Regions from separate parts of the Pseudomonas sp. GW822-FHT03F04 genome, predicted to be linked through region 1. Evidence: predicted binding sites of a transcription regulator. Region 1 holds the regulator's gene; each other region holds the start of a gene.
What was found. The regulator FliA, encoded in region 1, starts transcription of late flagellar genes. The targets are predictions, from matches to a motif close to CTAAAGTTTNNNNNNNNNNNGCCGNTAA.
Positions count from the first base shown of each region.

Region 2: AC1RMX_RS04610 (methyl-accepting chemotaxis protein) is a predicted target of FliA. The motif match lies at 1,334-1,361, and genes of this name have one in related genera.
Region 3: AC1RMX_RS15625 (flagellar protein MotY) is a predicted target of FliA. The motif match lies at 2,172-2,199, and genes of this name have one in related genera.
Region 4: AC1RMX_RS22195 (methyl-accepting chemotaxis protein) is a predicted target of FliA. The motif match lies at 2,012-2,039, and genes of this name have one in related genera.

Region 1 is NZ_JBXANF010000004.1:539,459-543,652, forward strand. It holds gene flhF (flagellar biosynthesis GTPase FlhF) at 1-1,110, shown strand, start outside; gene fleN (flagellar synthesis regulator FleN) at 1,224-2,054, shown strand; gene fliA (RNA polymerase sigma factor FliA) at 2,051-2,791, shown strand; gene AC1RMX_RS12165 (chemotaxis response regulator CheY) at 2,959-3,330, shown strand; gene AC1RMX_RS12170 (protein phosphatase CheZ) at 3,348-4,136, shown strand; gene AC1RMX_RS12175 (chemotaxis protein CheA) at 4,174-4,194, shown strand, end outside.
Region 2 is NZ_JBXANF010000002.1:187,547-191,740, reverse strand. It holds gene AC1RMX_RS04620 (DUF1294 domain-containing protein) at 1-357, opposite strand, end outside; gene AC1RMX_RS04615 (undecaprenyl-diphosphate phosphatase) at 354-1,184, opposite strand; gene AC1RMX_RS04610 (methyl-accepting chemotaxis protein) at 1,489-3,123, shown strand; gene pnuC (nicotinamide riboside transporter PnuC) at 3,206-3,769, shown strand; gene AC1RMX_RS04600 (AAA family ATPase) at 3,766-4,194, shown strand, end outside.
Region 3 is NZ_JBXANF010000006.1:137,886-142,079, reverse strand. It holds gene AC1RMX_RS15630 (argininosuccinate synthase) at 1-1,068, opposite strand, end outside; gene AC1RMX_RS15625 (flagellar protein MotY) at 1,198-2,106, opposite strand; gene pyrC (dihydroorotase) at 2,266-3,312, shown strand; gene rnt (ribonuclease T) at 3,309-3,983, shown strand; gene AC1RMX_RS15610 (peroxiredoxin) at 4,058-4,194, opposite strand, start outside.
Region 4 is NZ_JBXANF010000009.1:247,892-252,085, reverse strand. It holds gene AC1RMX_RS22200 (HvfA family oxazolone/thioamide-modified RiPP metallophore) at 1-240, shown strand, start outside; gene AC1RMX_RS22195 (methyl-accepting chemotaxis protein) at 315-1,940, opposite strand; tRNA gene AC1RMX_RS22190 (tRNA-Pro) at 2,100-2,176, opposite strand; tRNA gene AC1RMX_RS22185 (tRNA-Lys) at 2,274-2,349, opposite strand; tRNA gene AC1RMX_RS22180 (tRNA-Pro) at 2,355-2,431, opposite strand; tRNA gene AC1RMX_RS22175 (tRNA-Asn) at 2,441-2,516, opposite strand; gene clpB (ATP-dependent chaperone ClpB) at 2,815-4,194, opposite strand, start outside.

The DNA.
Region 1 (4,194 bases):
CTGAGCATGCGTGGTGAAGCCGACGGCAACACCAATCGCCAGTTGTTCTCCGGTCTGCCATTGACCGCCGGCCTGCCGCTGACGGCTGCCGAGCCTCTGACAGAACCGACTTACGCTGCTCCGGCGCGTCCGGCACCTGCGCCTGCACCGGCTGCCGCTGGCGTTGATCCGCGTGCGCTGGATTCGATGCGTTTCGAACTCAACAGCCTGCGCGAGCTGATGGAAGTGCAGCTCGGCACTCTGGCCTGGAATCAGCTGCAAGGCAGCCGTCCGGCTCAGGCGAACCTTTATCGTCGTCTGCAACGCATCGGCTTGTCCGGCCCGTTGTCCCGCGACCTGCTGGCGCTGACCAGCGATATCGAAGAACCTCGTCAGGCCTGGCGCATGTTGCTGGCGCACCTGGCGCGGATGATCGCCACGCCGGAAGTCGAGCCGCTGGAAGAGGGCGGGATCATTGCCATGGTCGGTCCTGCCGGCATGGGCAAGACCACCACCCTGGCCAAGCTGGCCGCCCGTTACGTGCTCAAGTACGGCGCGCAGAACATTGCGCTGGTGAGCATGGACAGCTTCCGCATCGGTGCTCAGGAACAGTTGAAAACCCTGGGCCGGATCCTCAATGTGTCGGTGACCCACGTCGACCCGGGCCAGTCCCTGGTGCAGGCGCTGGATCCACTGCTGCGCAAACGCGTGGTGCTGATCGATACCGCCGGCCTGCAGGCCAGCGATCCGGCACTGCGCATGCAGCTGGAAAGCCTGGCCGGTCGTGGCATTCGGTCAAAAAATTATCTGGTTCTGGCAACCACCAGCCAGAAACAGGTTCTAACCGCCGCTTATCACAGTTACAAGCGTTGCGGGCTCGCCGGGTGCATCCTGACTAAACTGGATGAGACGGCCAGCCTTGGCGAAGTGCTGAGCCTGGCGATCAGTCATGAACTGCCGGTCGCCTACCTGACCGACGGCCCACGGATTCCGGATGATCTGCATCTGCCGCGCCGTCATCAATTGGTCAGCCGCGCCGTCAGTGTGCAAATGCAGGAAGAACCCAGCGAAGAAGCCATGGCTGACATGTTCGCTGATATCTACCACAGTCCCACCAAGCAGGTTGGCTGAGGTAATGAACAGTTTTTGTACCTACATCGATGGTCTGCCATGCATTGTTCCGGTTGTGAACGCGCAGCCAGTAATGTGGCCTCCGTCTATGCAAGACAAGGTAAAGAAATAACATGGGCAGCATGCATCCCGTACAGGTGATCGCGGTGACCGGCGGCAAAGGTGGCGTCGGCAAGACTAACGTGTCAGTGAACTTGTCCCTGGCGCTGGCAGAGCTTGGCCGTCGGGTCATGCTGCTGGACGCCGACCTGGGTCTGGCGAACGTCGACGTTCTGCTGGGCCTCACGCCCAAACGTACCCTGGCCGATGTGATCGAGGGCCGCTGCGAGCTGCGCGACGTGCTGTTGCAAGGCCCCGGCGGGATCCGCATCGTGCCGGCCGCTTCCGGCACGCAGAGCATGGTTCACCTGAGCCCGGCCCAGCATGCCGGTCTGATTCAGGCGTTCAGCGACATCGGCGACAATCTCGACGTACTGGTGATCGACACCGCTGCGGGTATTGGTGACTCGGTAGTCAGTTTCGTTCGCGCTGCGCAAGAAGTGTTGCTGGTGGTCTGCGACGAGCCGACCTCAATCACCGACGCCTACGCCCTGATCAAACTGCTGAACCGCGATTACGGCATGAACCGCTTCCGCGTCCTGGCCAACATGGCCCAGAGCCCGCAGGAAGGTCGCAATCTGTTCGCCAAGTTGACCAAGGTCACGGATCGCTTCCTCGACGTCGCCCTACAATACGTCGGTGCGGTGCCTTACGACGAAAGCGTGCGCAAGGCGGTGCAGAAGCAGCGTGCGGTCTATGAAGCCTTCCCGCGTTCCAAGTGCGCACTGGCGTTCAAGGCGATCGCGCAAAAGGTCGACACCTGGCCGCTGCCCGCCAATCCGCGCGGCCACCTCGAATTTTTCGTCGAGCGCCTCGTGCAGCAAACGGCAGGACCTGTGCTATGACCGCCAGCGGTATGAATTTCTACAAGAAGTCGGCACGTGACGCGCAGTACGAGCTGATCGAGCGTTACGCGCCACTGGTCAAACGCATTGCTTACCACTTGCTGGCGCGATTGCCGGCCAGTGTGCAGGTCGAAGACCTGATCCAGGCCGGAATGATCGGCCTGCTCGAAGTCTCGACCAAATACGACGCCAGCAAAGGCGCCAGTTTCGAAACGTACGCGGGCATCCGGATCCGCGGCGCGATGCTCGATGAAGTACGCAAGGGGGACTGGGCACCGCGCTCGGTTCACCGCAACACCCGTATGGTCAGCGACGCGATTCGCTCGATTGAAGCTAAAACCGGCCGTGACGCTAAAGATCACGAGGTTGCGGCCGAACTCCAATTGAGTCTCGACGATTACTACGGGATTTTGAACGACACCTTGGGCAGCCGACTGTTCAGTTTCGACGACCTGTTGCAGGACGGCGAACACGAAGGGCTGCACGAGGATGGCGCAAGTGCTCATCTTGAGCCGTCGCGCGATCTGGAAGATGAGCGCTTCCAGGCTGCGTTGGCGGACGCGATTGCCAATTTGCCGGAGCGTGAGCGACTGGTGTTGGCGCTGTACTACGACGAAGAGCTGAACCTCAAGGAAATCGGTGAAGTCCTTGGCGTCAGTGAATCGCGGGTCAGCCAGTTACACAGCCAGTGCGCGGCCCGCTTGCGGGGGCGTTTGGGGGAGTGGCGAGCGCGCTGAAGGCAGTGTGGGGACGCTGCGAACGAGGCTGGTGCGGTGGTGAACGGCACCGGTCTTGCTCTGTTGTGCTCCAGACAGTCATCGAGTGCTTTGCCGGATTGATTGAAATGGCGCGTCCAGGTGCTGGGCGCGTTTAAGACTGCTTGGAGGTCGAATTGAACAAAGACATGAAAATCCTCATCGTTGATGACTTCTCAACGATGCGGCGGATCATCAAGAACCTGTTGCGTGACCTTGGGTTCACCAACACCGTTGAAGCCGACGATGGCACCACTGCCATTCCGGTGCTCAACAGCGGCAGCATCGACTTTCTGGTGACCGACTGGAACATGCCTGGCATGACCGGTATCGACCTGCTGCGTCACGTGCGCGCCGATGAAAAACTCAAGCACCTGCCAGTGCTGATGGTGACTGCTGAAGCCAAGCGCGAGCAGATCATCGAAGCGGCCCAGGCCGGCGTTAACGGCTACGTGGTCAAACCTTTCACGGCTCAGGCGCTGAAAGAAAAAATCGAGAAGATTTTCGAACGCATCGGCTGATGACGCGCGGGGGAGCTATGGAGCATAACGAATCTTCACAGGGCGACTTCGAGTCGACTCTGAAAAAACACGCGGTCGAACTGGTCGAAAGCCTTGAAAAAGGCAGGTTCGGCGACGCTGTGCAACTGATCCATGAGCTCAATCAGACCCGTGACCGTGGCCTGTACCAGGAAGTGGGCAAGCTCACGCGCGAACTGCACAGTGCAATCGTCAACTTCCAGATCGACCCGCATATGCCGCAGGCCGAGGAAGTGTCGCAGATCACTGATGCGACCGAGCGTCTGGGCTATGTGGTCAAGCTGACTGAAGCTGCGGCCAACCGCACCATGGACCTGGTCGAAAGCGCCACGCCGGTGGTCAATGGCCTGGCTGACGAAGCCCAGGCATTGAGTGCCGACTGGGGACGTTTCATGCGCCGTGAAGTCGGGGCTGAAGAGTTCCGCGAACTGGCGCGTCGGGTCGACGGTTTTCTGGCACGCAGCAGCGCGGACAACCGCGCGGTGTCGAGCAACCTCAACGACATTCTGCTGGCCCAGGATTACCAGGACCTCACAGGTCAGGTGATCAAGCGCGTGACCCAATTGGTCACCGAAGTCGAAAGCAATCTGCTCAAACTCGTGCTCATGGCCAGTCAGGTGGACCGCTTTGCGGGCATCGAACATGACCGTGCGGCAATGCTCGCTGAAAAAGATCCACAAAAACATCTCTCGCAGGGTGAAGGTCCGCAGATTCATGCCGATAAACGAGAAGACGTTGTGTCCGGTCAGGACGATGTGGACGATTTGCTATCCAGCCTTGGATTTTAGTTTTCTGGGTTTTTAGACCTGTAGGAGCACCCCATTAATGAGCTTCGGCGCCGATGAA
Region 2 (4,194 bases), on a different contig from region 1:
CACCCAGAACAGGATCTGAAACGACACCTTGCGCGTCTTGTGCCGGAAGACTTGCTGGGCGATCAACGCACCCGGCCAGCCTCCCGCCAGTTCCACGGCGTGCAGGACGTTCTCCGGGGTGCGCCAGGCCTCAGCGCGGGCCTTGCGCTTGTCGGCCCAGTACAGGAAAAACGCCAGCACGCTGACCAGCCCATAGGCCGTCAGCGGTACCAGTGAGATTCCGCGCAGCCACATCGACAGCGAACCGAACAGCGGCAACGCGCAGACGATCAGCAACACCATCAGCTTCAACTTCAGATGCTGGATGCTGCCACCGGAAGGACCGCGATCCGGCCGGCGTGCGCGGGAATCACTCATGCCTTGGCCGCCGCCCAGTCCACCCAGCCGAACTGCCAGGTCGCCAGAATCAACAGGCCGAAAACAATCCGGTACCAAGCGAATGCCGCGTAGCTGTGGCTGGCGATGAACTTCAGCAAGCCGCGAACAGCGATCATGGCGAAAACGAACGCCGTGACAAAACCGATGGCAAACACCGGGAAGTCCGCCGGCACGAAAAGATGGCGGTACTTGTAGCCCGAGTACACCGCCGCACCGACCATGGTCGGCATCGCCAGGAAAAACGAGAACTCGGTGGCAGTCTTGCGTGAGAGGCCGAACAGCAGGCCGCCAATGATGGTCGAGCCGGAGCGCGAGGTGCCCGGGATCATCGCCAGGCATTGGGCAAAGCCGACCTTCAGTGCATCTTTCCAGGTGATCTCGTCCACGGTTTCGGCGTGCACTTCATGCTGCCGACGCTCGGCCCACAACATGATGATGCCGCCCACCACCAGCGCCGTCGCCACGGTGACCGGGTTGAACAGGTACTTGTGAATCAGATCGGCAAAGATCACGCCCAGCACCACGGCGGGCAGGAAGGCGATCAGCAGGTTGGCGGTAAAGCGTCGCGCACTCGGCTGAGTCGGCAAACCGATGACCACGTCGAGAATCTTGCGGCGAAACTCCCAGACCACCGCGAGAATCGCGCCGAGCTGGATGATGATGTTGAACGCCATGGCGCGTTCGCCACCGAAGTTCAGCAGGTCGGCGACAATGATCTGGTGTCCGGTACTGGAAATGGGCAAAAACTCCGTCAGCCCTTCTACAACTCCAAGAATCAGTGCCTGCAAGGCGGTCCAAAGATCCATCAATCCCCCAAAGAGCGATGCTCAGCGGCATGCCCCGATAGTATTTTTTTACGTTCACTGCGTTCAGCGTAGCTGTTTGTTGCTGTACCGATTCCGCGCACAAAGGATCCACACGAAACGGTCAAAATTCCGTGAAATGGCAACTTGGGTTCAGGTTTTCACGCGCGGGGCCGAAATCCTATCAGACAAGCCGTAATAGCGCTGCCGCGTTCTACGACTTGGGTCGCGTATGCCCGGCCATGGAAACGTGGTTGGATGCTGGCGGTGATTTATTACAAGAAAAAGAAATCGGAGTGACAGCGTTATGAACAGCTTGCGCAGTGTGTCGATCAGCCGACGCTTGTGGCTCATCTTGATTGTGGCGGTGGTCATGCTGCTGACCCTGGGCCTGTTGATGCTCAAGCAGATCCACGATGACCTGTATCACGCCAAGGCCCAGAAAACCCAGCATGTGGTGCAGACCGCCAGCGGTTTGCTGACCTATTACCAGGGCCTGGAAGCGGCCGGAACCCTGACCCGCGACGCCGCCCAGAAGCAGGCACTGACCGCGATTCGCGGCCTGCGTTATGACCAGAACGATTACTTCTGGATCAACGACCTCACGCCCGTGATGGTCATGCACCCGACCAATCCCAAGCTTGAAGGCCAGAACCTCTCGGCGATCCGCGATCCGGACGGTTTTGCGGTGTTCAACGAAATGGTTGCCATCGCCAAATCCAAGGGCGCCGGCATGGTCGACTACCGTTGGCCGAAACCCGGTGCCAGTGAACCGGTGGCCAAGACCTCCTACGTGAAACTGTTCGAGCCATGGGGCTGGGTACTGGGTTCCGGCGTGTACGTCGACGATGTACAGGCCGAGTTTCAGGGCCAGGTGATCAAGGCTTCCGTCGTCGGCCTGGTGATCGCGCTGATCATGGGCGTGCTGGTGATCCTGATTGCCCGCAGCATCGTCCGCCCGTTGCAGGAAACCGTGAACGCCATGGCCAACATCGCCAGCGGCGAAAGCGACCTGACCCGCAGCCTCGACACCCACGGTCAGGACGAAGTCACGCAGTTGGCGCATCACTTCAATGCCTTCACCGCCAAGCTGCGCCGGGTGATCGGCGATTTGCAGGTGTCGGCCAGTGCGCTGGGCCAGTCCTCCACTGAACTGGGCAATGACGCGAGCCAGGCCCAGCAGCGCAGCCAGCAACAGTCGCAACAGATGGAACTGGTGGCGACCGCCATCAACGAAGTCACTTACGGCGTGCAGGATGTGGCGAAGAACGCCGAGCATGCCGCCAACGAAATGCGCGATGCCGAGGCGCAGGCGCAACAGGGCCAGATCAACATCGACGGCAGCCTGCAACAGATCGACAAACTGTCCGGCACCATCGATCAGGCGGTCGAAGTCATTCGTACTTTGGCGACCGAAAGCACGCAGATCGGCAGCGTTCTGGAGGTGATCCGTTCGATCGCCGAACAGACCAACCTGCTGGCGCTCAACGCGGCCATCGAAGCCGCCCGCGCCGGCGAACAGGGGCGCGGTTTTGCGGTGGTGGCCGATGAGGTCCGCTTGCTGGCGCAACGCACGCAGAAATCCACGGCGGAAATCCAGTCGATGATCGAGCGTCTGCAAAACCATTCGGAAGCCGCCGTGAAAGTGATCGGTGACAGCAGCAAGGCTTCACAACTGACCATCGAGCAGGCCGGACTGGCCGGTGCGAGCCTGAATGCCATCGGCCAGGCGCTGCGCAACCTCAACGGCCTGAACGCGTCGATCGCCAGTGCGACCCTGCAACAGGCGCACGTGGTCGAGGACATCAACCAGAACGTCACCCAGGCCGCCGGCCTGTCCCACAGCACCGCAATGGCCGCTGAGCAGTCGAGTGCCGCCAGTGTGCGGCTGGGCCAGTTGAGCGAGCAGTTGAACGGATTGCTGCGCCAGTTCCGCGTCTGACGTTCTCACCCTGTGGGAGACTCACTCCCACAGGTTTTTGGGTACAATCCGCCCCCTCTTTTACTCCCTCCAAGGATCTTGCATGTCCGGGCTCGAACTGTTTGCCGCCGCCCTCGGTGTGATCGCCGTCTGGCTGACGGTCAAACAGAATCCCTGGTGCTGGCCGATCGGGCTGGTCATGGTGTTGCTCTACAGCTGGGTCTTCTTCGAGGTGAAGCTGTATTCGGACATGTTGCTGCAGGTGGTTTACGCCGCCCTGCAAGTCTACGGCTGGTGGCAATGGACCCGGGCCGGGACGATGCATGACGGCCGTCAGGTCAGCCGGCTCGACACGCCTTCAATCATCAAAGGGCTGGCCATCGGCAGCGTCGGCAGTCTGCTGCTGGGCGCCGCCATGGCGCACTGGACCGATGCCGCGCAACCCTGGCTCGACGCCGCACTGACCGGTTTCAGCCTCGTCGCGCAATTCTGGATGGCCCACAAGCGCCTGCAATGCTGGGCATTGTGGTTCGTGCTGGATGTGATCTTCGTCGGCCTGTTCCTTTATAAGGCGCTTTACCTCACCGCAGCGTTGTACGCCTTGTTCACCCTGATCGCGGTGCTGGGCTGGCGAGAATGGCGCGCCGATCCGGCGTTGCGCACATGAAAGTCGTCGTTCTCACCGGGCCGGAGTCCAGCGGCAAGAGCTGGCTGGCGGCCGGTCTTCAGCAACAGTTCGGCGGCCTGCGGGTGGACGAGTACGTGCGCTGGTTCATCGAGCAGAATCCACGGGACACCTGCCTCGCCGATATCCCCGAGATCGCTCGCGGCCAGTTGCAATGGGAAGACGACGCACGAGCGCAACAACCGCCGCTGCTGATCCTCGACACGCACCTGTTGAGCAACATGTTGTGGAGCCAGACGCTGTTCGGTGACTGCCCGGCCTGGCTGGAAACAGAGCTTTTGGCCCGTCATTACGACCTGCACCTGTTGCTCTCCCCGGAGCAGATCGACTGGACTGACGATGGCCAACGCTGCCAGCCGCAGCTGAGTGAACGATTGGCGTTCTACGACGCCACAAAGGCCTGGCTG
Region 3 (4,194 bases), on a different contig from region 1:
GCCAGTCACGATCACGTTGCCCTTGTACAGCTTCAGGCGCACGACGCCATTCACGTTGACCTGGGAGGCGTCGATCATCTGTTGCAGCATCAGACGCTCCGGGCTCCACCAGTAACCGGTGTAGATCAGGCTGGCGTACTTCGGCATCAGCTCGTCTTTCAAGTGAGCGACTTCGCGGTCCAGGGTGATCGACTCGATGGCGCGGTGAGCGCGCAGCATGATGGTGCCGCCCGGGGTTTCGTAGCAGCCACGGGACTTCATGCCGACATAACGGTTCTCGACGATGTCGAGACGGCCGATGCCGTGTTGGCCACCGATCTTGTTCAGGGTCGCCAGTACGGTGGCCGGAGTCATTTCGACGCCGTCCAGAGCGACGATGTCGCCGTTGCGGTAGGTCAGTTCCAGGTATTGCGGCTTGTCGGGTGCGTTCTCCGGGGAGACGGTCCAGCGCCACATGTCTTCTTCGTGCTCGGTCCAGGTGTCTTCCAGCACGCCGCCCTCATAGGAGATGTGCAGCAGGTTGGCATCCATCGAGTACGGGGATTTCTTCTTGCCGTGGCGCTCGATCGGGATCGCGTGCTTCTCGGCGTAGTCCATCAACTTCTCGCGGGACAGCAGGTCCCACTCGCGCCAAGGGGCAATCACTTTTACGCCTGGCTTGAGCGCGTAGGCACCCAGTTCGAAACGGACCTGATCGTTGCCCTTGCCGGTTGCACCGTGGGAAATGGCGTCGGCGCCGGTTTCGTTGGCGATTTCGATCAGACGCTTGGCGATCAGCGGACGCGCGATGGAAGTACCCAGCAGGTACTCGCCTTCGTAAACGGTGTTGGCACGGAACATCGGGAACACGAAGTCACGCACGAATTCTTCGCGCAGATCGTCGATGTAGATTTCTTTGACGCCCATGGCCTGAGCCTTGGCGCGAGCCGGTTCGACCTCTTCGCCCTGACCCAGGTCAGCGGTGAAAGTCACGACTTCACAGTTATAAGTATCCTGCAGCCACTTGAGGATCACCGAAGTGTCCAGGCCGCCGGAATACGCCAGAACGACCTTGTTTACGTCCGCCATGCCATCACTCCACGGGGTTCTACGGAAAGCCGAGGAGTCTACCGCTCAAACGCGATAATTTACAGAGGCGCGACAGCTTAAGACGACAAAGCGACAGAATCTGTCGAGAGGGCGACGATGACCGGCGGGTCAGGACGTCGCCGCAGCGTTGGCCGGTGTGCTGGCCTGAGGCGCAGGAGCGGTGGTCGGTGCCACCCGCGCAAGGTGCACGTTGACCCGACGGTTCTTGGCACGGTTGGCGGCATTGGTGTTCGGCACCAACGGGTAACGCTCACCATGGAAGCGCACGGTGATCTGCGATTCCTGGATGCCGTTGGCCTTGAAGAAATCGACCACCGCCAGGGCGCGCCGGCGCGACAGTTCGCGGTTGGTCAGGCGATTGCCGCTGTTGTCGGAGTGGCCGTCGAGCTCGATGTGGTTGACCGTCGGATCGGCCTTCATATATTCGAGCATGACTTGCAGCTTGGCCTTGGCGGCGGCGTCCAGTTCGATGCCTTCGCCAGGGAAACCGATCTGCGATTGTTTGACCTGCTCGAAATTCTGCGGGAGCAGTTTCGCCACGCAGGCCTGATAGTCGTTGAACGCCTTGCTGAACTTGACCGGCAACAGACGCACTTCCGACACACGGCCATCGCCCGATGCATGGCGCACCACGGGGCTGCGTCCGTCCATCAGGCCGCTGATCAACTGTCCGGCCTGCGCCTGAGAACTGTTGAAGAGGATATTGCCACTGCCGATCCTGACCGTGCCCAGATTGATATCGCCACGGCCCGGCTGCCAGGGCGCCGCTGCCGCCATCAAAGTCGCCGAACCGCCGCCGAGCATGGCGTTGTAGGCGTTCAGGCGGAAAGTCGCCTGCTCGCCGGCCTTGCGCACGAACTGGCCCGAGCCGAAATCGGTGATCGGCTGCGTCAGGCGGCATTCGAACTTGTCGCCCTCGACCGTCCACTCAATGTTCTCCAGACGGGTCTGGTAGGTCAGCGCCATCGCCGGAAGGCTGGCAAACACACTGAGCAAGGCTAAATAACGCTGGCGCACGGGAGGCTCCATTGGCTTCTACAACAAAAAGACCGATACATACATGTTTACGGCATACCTATGGGATATCGGACGCTCGTCGCAAAACTTGATAGCGAGTGCCTGCAAGAGTCTTTTCCGGTAGCATTCGCCTCAGTTTGACCCGCCTGGAATCCCCTCATGTCCGACCGCCTGACCCTGCTGCGTCCCGACGACTGGCACATTCATCTTCGCGATGGTGCCGTGTTGACCAATACCGTTGCAGATGTTGCGCGCACCTTTGGTCGCGCCATCATCATGCCTAACCTGGTACCTCCGGTGCGCAACGCCGCTGAAGCCGACGGCTATCGCCAGCGGATTCTCGCTGCCCGCCCGGCCGGCAGTCGTTTCGAGCCGTTGATGGTGCTGTACCTCACCGACCGTACCCAGCCCGAAGAAATTCGTGAAGCCAAGGCCAGCGGTTTTGTCCACGCGGCCAAGTTGTACCCGGCCGGCGCCACCACCAACTCCGATTCCGGGGTCACCAGCATCGACAAGATCTTCCCGGCGCTGGAAGCCATGGCCGAAGTCGGCATGCCGCTGTTGATCCACGGTGAAGTCACCCGTGGCGACGTCGACGTGTTCGACCGCGAGAAAATCTTCATCGACGAGCACATGCGTCGTGTGGTCGAGCGTTTCCCGACGCTCAAGGTCGTGTTCGAACACATCACCACCGGCGACGCCGTGCAGTTCGTCAACGAGGCTTCGGCCAACGTTGGCGCGACGATCACCGCGCATCACCTGCTCTACAACCGCAACCACATGCTGGTAGGCGGAATCCGGCCGCACTTCTATTGCCTGCCGATCCTCAAGCGCAACACCCACCAGGAAGCCCTGCTCGACGCCGCCACCAGCGGCAGCGCGAAGTTCTTCCTCGGCACCGACTCGGCGCCGCACGCCCAGCACGCCAAGGAAGCCGCCTGCGGCTGCGCCGGCTGCTACACCGCGTACGCCGCCATCGAGTTGTATGCCGAAGCCTTTGAACAGCGCAATGCGCTGGACAAGCTCGAAGCCTTCGCCAGCCTCAACGGCCCGCGTTTCTACGGCCTGCCGGCGAACACCGATCGCATTACCCTGGTCCGTGAAGAATGGACCGCCCCGACCAGCCTGCCCTTCGGCGAGCTGACCGTTATCCCGCTGCGCGCCGGTGAAAAACTGCGCTGGCGCCTGCTGGAGGAACACGCGTGAGTGAAGACCATTTCGACGACGAACTGGACGGTCAAGGTGGCGGCGGTTCGCGCCATCCAATGGCAGCACGCTTTCGCGGCTACCTGCCGGTTGTCGTCGACGTAGAGACCGGTGGCTTCAACTCGGCCACCGACGCCTTGCTGGAGATTGCCGCGACCACCATCGCCATGGATGAAAAGGGTTTCGTCTACCCGGATCACACCTACTTCTTCCGTGTCGAGCCGTTCGAAGGCGCCAACATCGAAGCGGCCGCTCTGGAGTTCACCGGGATCAAGCTCGATCACCCGTTGCGCATGGCGGTCAGCGAAGAGACGGCCCTGACCGATATCTTCCGTGGCGTGCGCAAGGCCTTGAAGGCCAACGGTTGCAAACGGGCGATCCTGGTCGGCCACAACAGCAGCTTCGACCTGGGCTTCCTCAACGCTGCCGTTGCGCGGCTGGACATGAAGCGCAACCCGTTCCACCCGTTCTCCAGTTTCGACACCGCAACCCTCGCGGGTCTGGCGTACGGTCAGACCGTACTGGCCAAGGCCTGTCAGGCAGCCGACATCGATTTCGATGGCCGTGAAGCGCACTCCGCGCGTTACGACACGGAAAAGACGGCCGAGCTGTTCTGCGGCATCGTCAACCGCTGGAAACAGATGGGCGGCTGGGAAGACTTCGACGACTGAGGGTCGTCGGATTAAATCCCGCGCATGAAAAAACCGGCTCAAGAGCCGGTTTTTTTGTACCTCGACGTTGCGCCTTACAGGGCAGCAGCGTTTTCGGTCAGGTAAGCCGCAACGCCTTCTGGCGAAGCGTTCATGCCTTTGTCGCCTTTTTTCCAGTTGGCAGGGCAGACTTCGCCGTGCTCTTCGTGGAATTGCAGAGCGTCGACCAGAC
Region 4 (4,194 bases), on a different contig from region 1:
GAAGGCAAATGCGGCGACGCGTCGATGGCCAAGACCGATACCGATGGCGACGGCAAGGTCTCACGCGCCGAGTTCCTGAAGGTTGCGCCGAAATCCGACTTCGACAAGATCGACACCAACCACGATGGCTTCATCGACGAGCAAGAGGCTTACAACAACGTCAAAGCCAACTTCGAAGCCAACGGCAAGAAAATGCCGAAAGGCCTGTTCGAACACCTGAAAGACCAGGACGGTGCCTGATTTTCATTCTGTCCCGACAAAACAAAGCCGCGCTTTCTCTCACGAGGAGCGCGGCTTTTTTACGTCTGCCGGGATTACAGCTGGAAGCGCCGCACCATGCCCTGCAATGCATTGGCCAGTTTCGATAGCTCATGACTGGAAGCGCTGGTTTGATCGGCGCCGGCCGCCGAACGCACCGACAGGTCACGAATGTTCACCAGGTTGCGATCCACTTCTCGCGCCACCTGCGCCTGCTCTTCGGCGGCGCTGGCGATCACCAGGTTGCGTTCATGGATCTCATGCACCGACGCGGTGATGGTTTGCAGCGCCTCACCGGCCCGCTCGGCCAGCACCAGCGTGGTGGACGCACGCGAGGCACTGGCCTGCATCGACTCCAGCGCCAGGCTTGAACCGTTGCGCATGCCTTGCACCATCTGCTCGATTTCCTGGGTCGATTGCTGCGTGCGATAGGCCAGCGCGCGGACCTCGTCAGCAACCACCGCGAACCCGCGTCCGCTCTCCCCTGCCCGCGCCGCTTCGATGGCGGCATTGAGCGCCAGCAGGTTGGTCTGCTCGGCGATCGCCCGGATCACGTCCAGCACCTTGCCGATGTCTTGAGATTGATTGGCCAGTGATTGCACCAACTCGCCGGTGTGTTGCACCTCACTGGCCAGCGCGTTGATGGCGCTGGCGGTTTCACTGACCCGCTCTTGCCCCAGATGCGCCGATTCGCTGGACTGGCGCGTCGCGTCGGAGGTCGACACTGCATTGCGTGCGACCTCTTCGACCGCGGTGGTCATCTCGTTGACCGCGGTGGCGGCCTGTTCGATTTCGTTGTTCTGTTGTTGCAGGCCCTGGGTGCTGTCGAGCGTGACGGCATTGAGTTCATCGGCGGCGGTCGCCAGTTGCGTGGCCGAACCGTTGATGCCTTGCAGGGTTTCACGCAGGTTCTGTTGCATGGTCGCCAGCGCCTTGAGCAAACGGCTGACCTCATCATTGCCATCGGTCTCGATCGGCCGCGTCAGATCGCCTCTGGCGACGTTCTCCGCAGCATCCACAGCGGCGCTCAGGGGGCGAACGATGCTGCGCGTCAGCAGCATCGCCAGGGCCACGGTCGCCAATGCCGCCAGTGCGATGAACAGGCTGACGATGGTGCGTGAGGTTTCGTAGTGCGCGGCGGAGTTACGGCTTTCTGCGGCGACCTGTTTGGCGAACAGCTCCGCTAGGTCATTAAGTTGTTTGCCGGAGCCGTCGACCACGGTTTTCATGTCGACCAGCAGCAGTTTGGTCAGCTCGTCACGCTTGCCTTGCTCGGCCAATGCGAACGATTGAGTGATGCCGGCGCGGTAGGCCGCGAAGGTTTTCTTGAACTGATCGTATAACTGCTGGCCTTCCGGGGTGGTGACCAGTCGGTCGTACGCGGCGATTTTCTCGCTCAACTCCTTGTCGCGGGTGTCCATCTGGCTGCGGTAGGTGGCGACGTTGTTCGGGTCCTGATCCAGCGCCATGCGCAGGGAGATAGTGCGGATGCGCAGCATGATTTCGCGGATCTCGTCACCGCCACGAATGCTCGGCAGCCACTGATTCTCCACGGCGACCTCGCTCTCGCGGATGCTCGACATCTGGCCCAGGGCAAACACGCCGAGCAACGCTACCAGCACAGCGATCAGGGCAAAGCCCAGGGCGGCACGGGGAGCAATATTCAACTGACGAAGCAACATGACGAACGCCCTTTTTCTTGTATTGGCCGGATTCAAGGGGCGATCGACGGCAGCCCCTTTTCGTTAGCGGGCTATCGGCAAGTTGTACGATGACTTGAATGAAACATTTCTGGAGGGCAAAAAAAATCCCCGTATCTTTCGATACGAGGATTTTTAATATGGTCGGGGTAAGGGGATTCGAACTCCTGACATCCTGCTCCCAAAGCAGGCGCGCTACCGGACTGCGCTATACCCCGGTAAAAAAAAGGCGACCTTTCAAAGATCGCCTTCTTCGATCAGCGCTTTTGGCCTCTGATCTTAAGATTCGATCCCAGCGTTAACTGGTTTCAAAAATGGTGGGTCGTGTGGGATTCGAACCTACGACCAATTGGTTAAAAGCCAACTGCTCTACCAACTGAGCTAACGACCCAAAAATGGTCGGGGTAAGGGGATTCGAACTCCTGACATCCTGCTCCCAAAGCAGGCGCGCTACCGGACTGCGCTATACCCCGGCTTGAAATTGGCTCCGTGACCAGGACTCGAACCTGGGACCCAATGATTAACAGTCATTTGCTCTACCGACTGAGCTATCACGGAACTACATATTTCAATTTACTACGGTGAAACTTGCAGCTTCTCGACACCGTTTTCGCATCGCTGCGTTCGTGTGTCTGAGGCGCGCTATTCTACAACCTAGAACACCTCTGTCAACCCCCTAAATTGCTTTCAAGTTAATGATTTGCAACTTATTTCAGATTTCTGCCCAGTGAGCTGAAACCGTGTTGGTGACTGACTGCGGGGCGCACTTTACAAGCCTTTTCCTTTGAGTTCAACAGCCTAACGAAAAAAAAGGCCTCGCAGTGCGAGGCCTTCCTTACTTCACCACCTTCAGGTGTCAGTTGAACGTGATCTCGTCGTTCTCCACGACACCGGTCGCGGTCTCGCCCGGCAGGAAGCGTCCCGACAGGATCAACTGCGCCAGCGGGTTCTCGATCCAGCGCTGGATCGCCCGTTTCAGCGGCCGTGCGCCATAGACCGGGTCGTAGCCGACGGCAATCAGCTTGTCCATCGCCTCCGGGCTCAGTTCCAGCTTCAGCTCGCGCTCGGCCAGACGACTGCGCAGACGACCCAGCTGAATCTCGGTAATGCCCGCGATCTGATCCCGCGCCAATGGCTCGAAGATCACCACTTCGTCGACCCGGTTGATGAACTCCGGACGGAAGTGGGTGGAAATCGCATCCATCACCGCTGCACGTTGCGCCTCACGGTCACCGACCAGTTCCTGAATCTGCATCGAACCCAGGTTGGAGGTCATGACAATCACGGTATTGCGGAAATCCACCGTACGGCCGTGGCTGTCGGTCAGACGACCATCCTCCAGCACTTGCAGCAGGATGTTGAACACGTCCGGGTGCGCCTTCTCGACTTCGTCCAGCAGGATCACCGAGTAAGGCTTGCGCCGTACCGCTTCGGTCAGGTAACCGCCCTCTTCATAACCCACGTAGCCTGGTGGCGCACCGATCAGCCGCGCCACGGAATGTTTCTCCATGAACTCGGACATGTCGATCCGCACCATCGCCTCTTCCGTATCAAAGAGGAATTCGGCCAGCGCCTTGCACAGCTCGGTTTTACCGACACCGGTCGGGCCGAGGAACATGAACGAGCCGCTCGGGCGATTCGGGTCGGACAACCCGGCACGGGAACGCCGCACCGCGTTGGCCACTGCGACCACTGCTTCGTCCTGGCCGATCACACGCTGGTGCAACAGGCTTTCCATCTTCATCAGCTTGTCGCGCTCGCCTTCGAGCATTTTCGACACGGGGATACCGGTCCACTTCGAGACGACTTCGGCAATTTCCTCTTCAGTCACCTTGCTGCGCAGCAACTGGTTCTCGCTCTTGCCGTGCTGGTCGACCATTTGCAGGCTGCGCTCCAGATCCGGGATCACCCCGTACTGCAACTCGGCCATGCGGTTCAGGTCGCCTTTGCGGCGCGCGGCTTCCAGCTCCTGACGGGACTGTTCGATCTTCTGCTGAATCTGCGCAGAACCCTGCACCTCGGCTTTTTCCGAGTTCCAGATTTCTTCCAGGTCCGAATACTCACGCTCGTGGCGGACGATTTCTTCCTGGAGTTTTTCCAGGCGCTTCATCGCTGCCTCGTCGCTTTCTTTCTTCAGTGCCTGGGATTCCACCTTCAACTGAATCAGGCGACGCTCCAGACGATCCAGCACTTCCGGCTTGGAGTCGATCTCCATACGGATGCGGCTGGCCGCTTC